Regions from separate parts of the Deinococcus sp. NW-56 genome, predicted to be linked through region 2. Evidence: riboswitches for the same ligand, from Rfam matches in the RefSeq annotation. Region 2 holds a riboswitch; the other holds the start of a gene.

Region 1 (3,391 bases), on a different replicon from region 2:
GAGCAGCGTGCCGGGATCGCGGGCACCCTCGCCCTGCTCGATCCGCACGTCGAGCTCAATCTCCTCGGGCATGCGCGGCGGCGTCAGGGCCACCCGGTAGATGGGGCTGGGCGTGAACAGCAGATTCAGGGCGGTGTAGCGCACCACCTGCGCGAGGTCCACGCTGACTTTGCGCCCGTAGGCGGTGCTCGCCTTGCGGGTGCCGTATTCCCAGATGGGCGGCATGCGGTAGTCGGGCTCGCCGTCGCCGGTCGAGTCCGCGTTCGTCACGTCCCAGCCGTCGGTCCAGGGATCGGGGTTGGCCGACAGGTCATAGAACCACACCCGCTGCGGCGCCGCGCCCCCCCGCACGCTGCCGCCCCAGGCGATCAGGCGGCGGCTGGCGCGGGCACCGAAGCGGGTCCCGGTGTCGGTGTCGGCCGCGTCAGCGCGGGTGTAAGAGTGGAACTTGAAGTCGGGGCGGCCATACCAGTTCACCAGATAGACCGTGTACTCGCCGGGCTTCACGCCCACGCGGGAGACGTTGTCGGCCAGCCAGTTCTCGGTCGCCAGGGCGTCAATCTCGAAGTTTTTCTCCACGGGCCGGTTGATCAGGGGCGAGGGCGTCTCGCACTCGTCGGTGGGCACCTGGTACGGCTCGCCCGTCTCCTCGTCCACCTCCGTCACGAACTGACAGTTGAAGTACTTCTGGAAGACGGTCAGCGGCTTCTCGGCCGCGCTGCTGTTCAGGAACCCGAAGAAGTCGTCCTCGAACTTCTGGTCCGCGAAAACGTAGTTGTAGTCGTAGTCGAAGACGTTGCCGGTGTACTCGGTGTTGCCATAGGCACTCGGGACGCGGGCGATCGTCTCGTAGGACTTCGGCAGGATGTCCCGGAAGTCGCGCGTGTTCACGTTCTGGGCGGTCTGAACCTGGCCGGGCAGCGCTTCCCGGTAGCCCACGAAGACCACGTTGACCTTCAGGCGGGTGCGGATGCTGTCCTGCTCGCCGGGCTTGAGGGTGCTCAGGCGGCCGAACTCAGTCTGGGTCCCCGGTGTTTCCTGGGTCCGGGTGGTGCAGGAGGCGAGCAGCGAGGCGCTGAGCAGAAACAGGGCGGTGGCACGAAGGTTCATAAGCCTCCTGGGGTCCAGGCCGGACCGTGAATGGAATCGGACGTTGCAATGAGAAGTGTAACGATTTTTTGAGAGGCCATGCACCCATCCGGGGGCGGTGTCGCCTGGACAACCCCATTGACCCGCTGCCCTGCCGCCTGCTACGGTCCTGAACAGCTCCCGCGTGGAGCGACCCCTATCCAGAGCGCCCGAGAGACCTGGCTCGCGGACGGCGCGGCAACCGGACCCCATCACGTCACGGTGCCAAGGCCAGCCCGGTGCGGTGTCAACGATGACCGCCGCACACGGGACCGATCAGGGAAGGTCACGCGGACGATTTCAACCGCCCCTTCTCGATTGCCCGAGAGGGGGCTCCCGCCTTTGGGCGCGGCTCCCCACAGTTTCCCCGCTTCTTTTCTGTGAGGAGGGTCCACCATGACCAGTTCCAAGTCTGCTCCACTGCACTTCGACACCCTGCAAGTCCACGCCGGGCAGCGCCCCGACCCCGCGACCGGGGCGCAGGCGGTACCCATCTACGCCACCAACTCCTACGTCTTCGAGTCGCCGGGGCACGCCGCCGACCTGTTCGGGCTGCGGGCCTTCGGCAACATCTACAGCCGGATTCAAAACCCCACGACCGCCGTGCTGGAGGAGCGGGTGGCCGCGCTGGAGGGCGGCGTGGGCGCCCTGGCGGTGGCAAGCGGGCACGCCGCGCAGTTCCTGGCGATCACGAACGTCGCGCAGGCGGGCGACAACATCGTCTCCACACCGAACCTGTACGGCGGCACGGTCAACCAGTTCCGGGTGACCCTGCGGCGGCTGGGAATCGAAGTGCGCTTCACCAGCAAGGAGGAGCGCCCGGAGGAGTTCGCCGCCCTGATCGACGACCGCACGCGGGCGGTGTACCTGGAAACCATCGGCAACCCGGCGCTGAACGTGCCCGACTTTGAGGCCATCGCGGCGGCAGCCCACGCGCAGGGCGTGGCCGTCTTCGTGGACAACACCTTCGGGGCGGGCGGGTACTACTGCCAGCCGCTGCGGCACGGGGCCGACGTGGTGCTGCACTCGGCGAGCAAATGGATCGGCGGGCACGGCAACGGGATCGGCGGAATCATCGTGGATGGGGGCGGCTTCGACTGGGGCAACGGGCGCTATCCCCTCTTCACCGAGCCCAGCCCCAGCTACCACGGGCTGAACTTCTGGGAGACGTTCGGCACGGGTAACGCGCTGGGGCTGCCCAACGTCGCCTTTATCACCCGTGCCCGTACCGAGGGCCTGCGCGACCTGGGGCCGACCCTGGCCCCGCAACAGGCGTGGCAGTTCCTGCAAGGAGTGGAGACGCTGTCCCTCCGGGCCGAGCGGCACGCGCAGAACGCGCTCGCGCTGGCCTCGTGGCTGAGTGCCCACCCGGACGTGGCGCGGGTGACCTATCCGGGTCTCTCCAACCACCCGCATTACGACCGGGCACAGGCGTACCTGCCGCGTGGGGCGGGCGCGGTGCTGACCTTCGAGCTGCGCGGGGGACGTGAGGCGGGCGAGGCGTTTATCCGCTCGGTGCGGCTGGCGCAGCATGTGGCGAACGTGGGCGACACGCGTACGCTGGTGATTCACCCGGCCAGCACCACCCACTCGCAACTCGACGAGATCACCCAGACGGCGGCGGGCGTGACGCCGGGGCTGGTGCGGGTGTCGGTGGGCATCGAGCATCTCGGGGACATTCAGGAGGACTTCGCGCAGGCGCTCGCCGCCGCGCTGGTGGATGCGTGACGGCGGTGGCGCGGCCCCCCCAGCCCGGCCCGCCGCCTCTTACACGGGAGGAGGCACAAGCTCAAACTGCCCTCCTCTTTCGGAACGCGCCACTGCTGCTGGACTGTGGACAGGCCGCCCACGACGTGCGGGTCGCGTACCACACGTACGGAACGCCCGCCGAACACGCCGTCCTCGTGCTGCACGCGCTGACAGGCACGAGCGCCGTGCACGAGTGGTGGCCGGACTTTCTGGGACCGGGGCGACCGCTGGACCCCACGCGGGACTACGTGGTGTGCGCGAACGTGCTGGGGGGCTGCGCGGGGACGACGGGTCCGGCCGAGTTGCCGCGCGTGGGGGGCGAGGACCCGCCCCTCACCCTGCGGGACCTGGCGCGGGCCGGGCGGGCGCTGCTGGAGCACCTCGGCGTGCGGCGGGTGTCGCTGGTGGGGGCGAGCATGGGCGGGATGCTGGCCTACGCGTGGCTGCTGGAATGCCCCGATCTGGTGGAACGGGCGGTCATCATCGGAGCACCCGCACGCCACTCGCCGTGGGC
Region 2 (3,391 bases):
GTCCACGTCCGCCAGGGCGCGGGGCAGTTGCGCGGCTTCCAGCTCGCGGAAGCGCAGTCGCTTGATGTTGGCCGTGATGTCGCGCACGGTGGCCTGCACGCCCACGCCGGGCTTGAGGCGAATCAGCCCCGCCCGCTCCAGCAGCTTCAAGGCCCGCCCGCTGTTGCTGGGGTCGTTGGGGAGCGCGATGGTCGCGCCGGAGCGCACCTCCCGCAGCGACTTCACCCGGCGGCTGTACAGGCCGATAGGCTCCACGTGGACCTTTGCCCCCGCGACCAGCCCCAGCGGGCGGTTCTTCTGGAACTCTTGCAGGTAGGGGAGATGCTGGAAGAAGTTCACGTCGATGCTGCCGTCCGCCAGCGCGAGGTTGGGCTGCACGTAGTCGGTGAACTCGCGGATCACGAGGTTCACGCCCTGCTTGGCGAGGGTGGGTTTGACGAATTCCAGGATCTCGGCGTGCGGGACGGGCGTGGCGCCCACGCGCAGGGTTCCGGCGGAAGCGAGCGAGGTCAGGGCCAGGGCGGACAGGATCAGGATGTTTTTCATTTGGAGACTCCGGAAGAGAGGAGAGAGAGTTAGCGGTGATCGGCGCGGCGGGCGGCGCGGTCGCCCAGCCACTGCACGCCCTGCACCAGCACGAGCAGCAGCAGCACGGTGGCGACCATCACGTCCGTCTCGAAACGCTGGTAGCCGTAGCGGATGGCGAGGTCACCCAGGCCTCCGCCGCCGATCGCCCCGGCCATCGCGGAATACCCGATCAGGCTGACCAGCATCACCGTGAAGCCGTGAATCAGGGCGGGCCGGGCCTCGGGCAGCAGCACCTTGCCGACGATCTGCCCGGTCGTGGCGCCCACCACGCGGGCGGCCTCGGTCACGCCGGGGGGCACGTCGCGCAGCGCTCCTTCGACCAGCCGAGCGACGAAAGGAATCGCCGCGACGGTGAGGGGGACGGTGGCCGCCGTGCTGCCGATGCTGGTGCCCGTGATCAGCCGGGTCAGGGGAATCAGCAGGACCAGCAGGATGATGAAGGGCAGGCTGCGGCCCACGTTGACGGCCGCGTCCAGCACGCGGTGGGCGAGGGGCTGCGGGCGCAGGCCGCCGGGCCGGGTGAGGGTCAGGGCCACCCCCAGGGCCGTGCCGAGCAGTTGCGCGATCAGGGCACTCGGCAGCACCATCCACAGCGTTTCCAGGGTGGCCTGCCACAGCAGGGGCGCGAGGGTGTCCATCAGGCACTCGCCCCCAGCGGAAAAGCGACCTCGCGCGGCCAGAGTTCCGGGTCCGGCGCGGTTTCCGGCAGGACCAGCCAGGCGTCCACCCCCTGCGGGTGCGGCTCGGCCTGCACCAGCCGGGCGCCCAGGGCGGCCAGCCGCTCCAGCGTGCCCGCGTCCAGATCGGGCAGAGTCACCCGGCGCAGCGTCTCGTGTGGGCGCAGCGGGACCTGCGGGCGGTGCGCGTCCAGCAGGGCACGGGTGACGGGGTGGGCGGGCTGGGCCAGGACGGTGCGGGTCTCGCCCGTCTCCACCAGCCGCCCCGCGTCGAGCACGGCGACGTGGGTGCAGGCGGCCCGCACGACTTCGAGTTGGTGCGTGACCACCACCAGCGTCAGGTCGCGGCTGCGCTGCACCTCGGTGAGCAGGGCGAGGATGCCCGCGCTCGTCTCCGGGTCGAGGGCACTCGTGGCCTCGTCGGCCAGCAGGAGGTCCGGTTCCAGCGCCAGCGCACGGGCGATGCCGACGCGCTGCTTCTGCCCGCCCGAAAGCTGCGCGGGGTAGCGGCCCGCGAGGTCCGCGAGGCCGACCTGCGCCAGCAATTCCCGTGCCCGTGCCTCGCGGGTGGCGCGGGGCACCCCGGCGAGTTCGAGCGGCAGGGTCACGTTGCCCAGGGCCGTGCGCTGCGCAAGCAGGTTGAAGTGCTGGAAGACGACCCCAATGCGGGCCTGATGCGGGCGCCGCTGCGCGGGCGTGAGGCGCGAGAGGTCCTGCCCCTGCACCAGCAGGCGGCCCGTGTCGGGCGTCTCCAGCCCGCTGATCAGGCGCACCAGGGTGCTTTTGCCCGCCCCGCTGCGGCCGATGATGCCGACCCGGCAGCCGCGCGGCACCGCCAGCGTGAGGCTCTGAAGGGCCGGGGTGGTCTGCCCCGGATAGGTCTTGCCCACGCCCTCGAACAGCAGGGCGGGTGGGGGGGATGAAGCGGACAAACGAGAAATCCTCCGTCTGGAAAGGCCGGAGGGGAACAAAAAGCACACGTCCCCTCCCGAGGCTGAGAACGGAGAAGGGGACGCGACCGTGTCGAGCTAGACCCTTCCCTTATCGGTCCCGACGCGGATACACCATCGTTGGCGCGTGCGGGCTGGTCAGCACCGATGCCGTGATGAGGGCCGGTTGCTGCGGCGGTCTTGGGGCCAGATCCCTCGCGCCGCTCTGGATAAGAGTGGCCCTCTGCGGGCCGTGGGAGAAGGTAGCGCACCGGAACGCATCCCCTCGCGGGTTGTCTGGACCGGTATGGAGACCCCCTTCTCAGGCCCGGTGCCGGAGGGCAGGGGCGCGGGCGGCCGGGGCCAGCACACCGAACTCGTCGCCGCCCAGCCGGTAGACGCGGCTTCCCTCATCCTCCAGCGCCCGCCGTGCGGCCGAGAAGTCGCGCAGCAGGGCGCCACGCCCGTGACCGTACTGGTCGTTCAGGCGCCTGAAGCCGTCGAGGTCGAGCAGCATCAGGGGCCAGCACGTAGGCCGCGTACAACGCCTGCGCCGGGTCGCGGGTGACGCTGTAGAGAAAGAGGGGGTAGACCCCCAGCGTCAGCAGGGCACCCAGCGCCAGAAAGATCAGGGGGTTCTCCCGGCGCACCAGCAGGTGGTCGCTCGCGGGCGCCTCCAGCGTGAAGCGGAAGCGGGGCGCACTCGCGTAGGAGGGACCCTCGAAACGGGCGACCAGCCGCGCAGAACCCTAGCGGGTTCAAAACTATGCAGATCTATGAATATACCTACGAAAGAACACAGGAGCTTCACCGCCCTGTCGATCAACGCTGCCAGTTGTCTAGCGCGGGTCTTGCGTACGGAGCACACATGGACAACTGAAGGGCGTGCGTATACACGCTTTGTATGATTTAACTCCGCAGCGCCTGGCGCCGACCGGAGAGGAGTGCCTGATGGACCATGACACGATGCATCACCCCACGCCTCAGGAGAGAGCAGCGCTCAGCCAGCAGGGCCTGTACCGTCAAGACCAGGAGCACGACGCTTGCGGGGTCGGCTTTATCGCCCACCTGAAGGGCAACAAGTCCCACGGCATCATCACGCAGGGGCTGGGGATTCTGGAGAACCTCGATCACCGGGGGGCCGTCGGCGCCGACGAGCTGATGGGCGACGGGGCGGGCATCCTGATTCAGATTCCC

Evidence for each region. A riboswitch is a leader RNA that binds a small molecule or an ion and turns the genes downstream of it on or off. The one in region 2 is predicted to bind S-adenosylmethionine.
Region 1: linked by a shared signal. The riboswitch ahead of C3K08_RS08710 (O-acetylhomoserine aminocarboxypropyltransferase/cysteine synthase family protein) and the one ahead of C3K08_RS14110 (methionine ABC transporter ATP-binding protein) in region 2 are both predicted to bind S-adenosylmethionine.

Annotation. Positions count from the first base shown of each region.
Region 1 is NZ_CP026516.1:1,735,491-1,738,881, forward strand. Features, by position in the region: gene C3K08_RS08705 (hypothetical protein) at 1-1,110, opposite strand, end outside; SAM riboswitch class I at 1,283-1,374, shown strand; gene C3K08_RS08710 (O-acetylhomoserine aminocarboxypropyltransferase/cysteine synthase family protein) at 1,525-2,856, shown strand; gene C3K08_RS08715 (alpha/beta fold hydrolase family protein) at 2,853-3,391, shown strand, end outside.
Region 2 is NZ_CP026517.1:43,204-46,594, forward strand. Features, by position in the region: gene C3K08_RS14100 (MetQ/NlpA family ABC transporter substrate-binding protein) at 1-546, opposite strand, end outside; gene C3K08_RS14105 (methionine ABC transporter permease) at 576-1,226, opposite strand; gene C3K08_RS14110 (methionine ABC transporter ATP-binding protein) at 1,226-2,197, opposite strand; SAM riboswitch class I at 2,304-2,431, opposite strand; partial or broken gene C3K08_RS14115 (diguanylate cyclase domain-containing protein) at 2,517-2,729, opposite strand; gene C3K08_RS14120 (glutamate synthase-related protein) at 3,146-3,391, shown strand, end outside.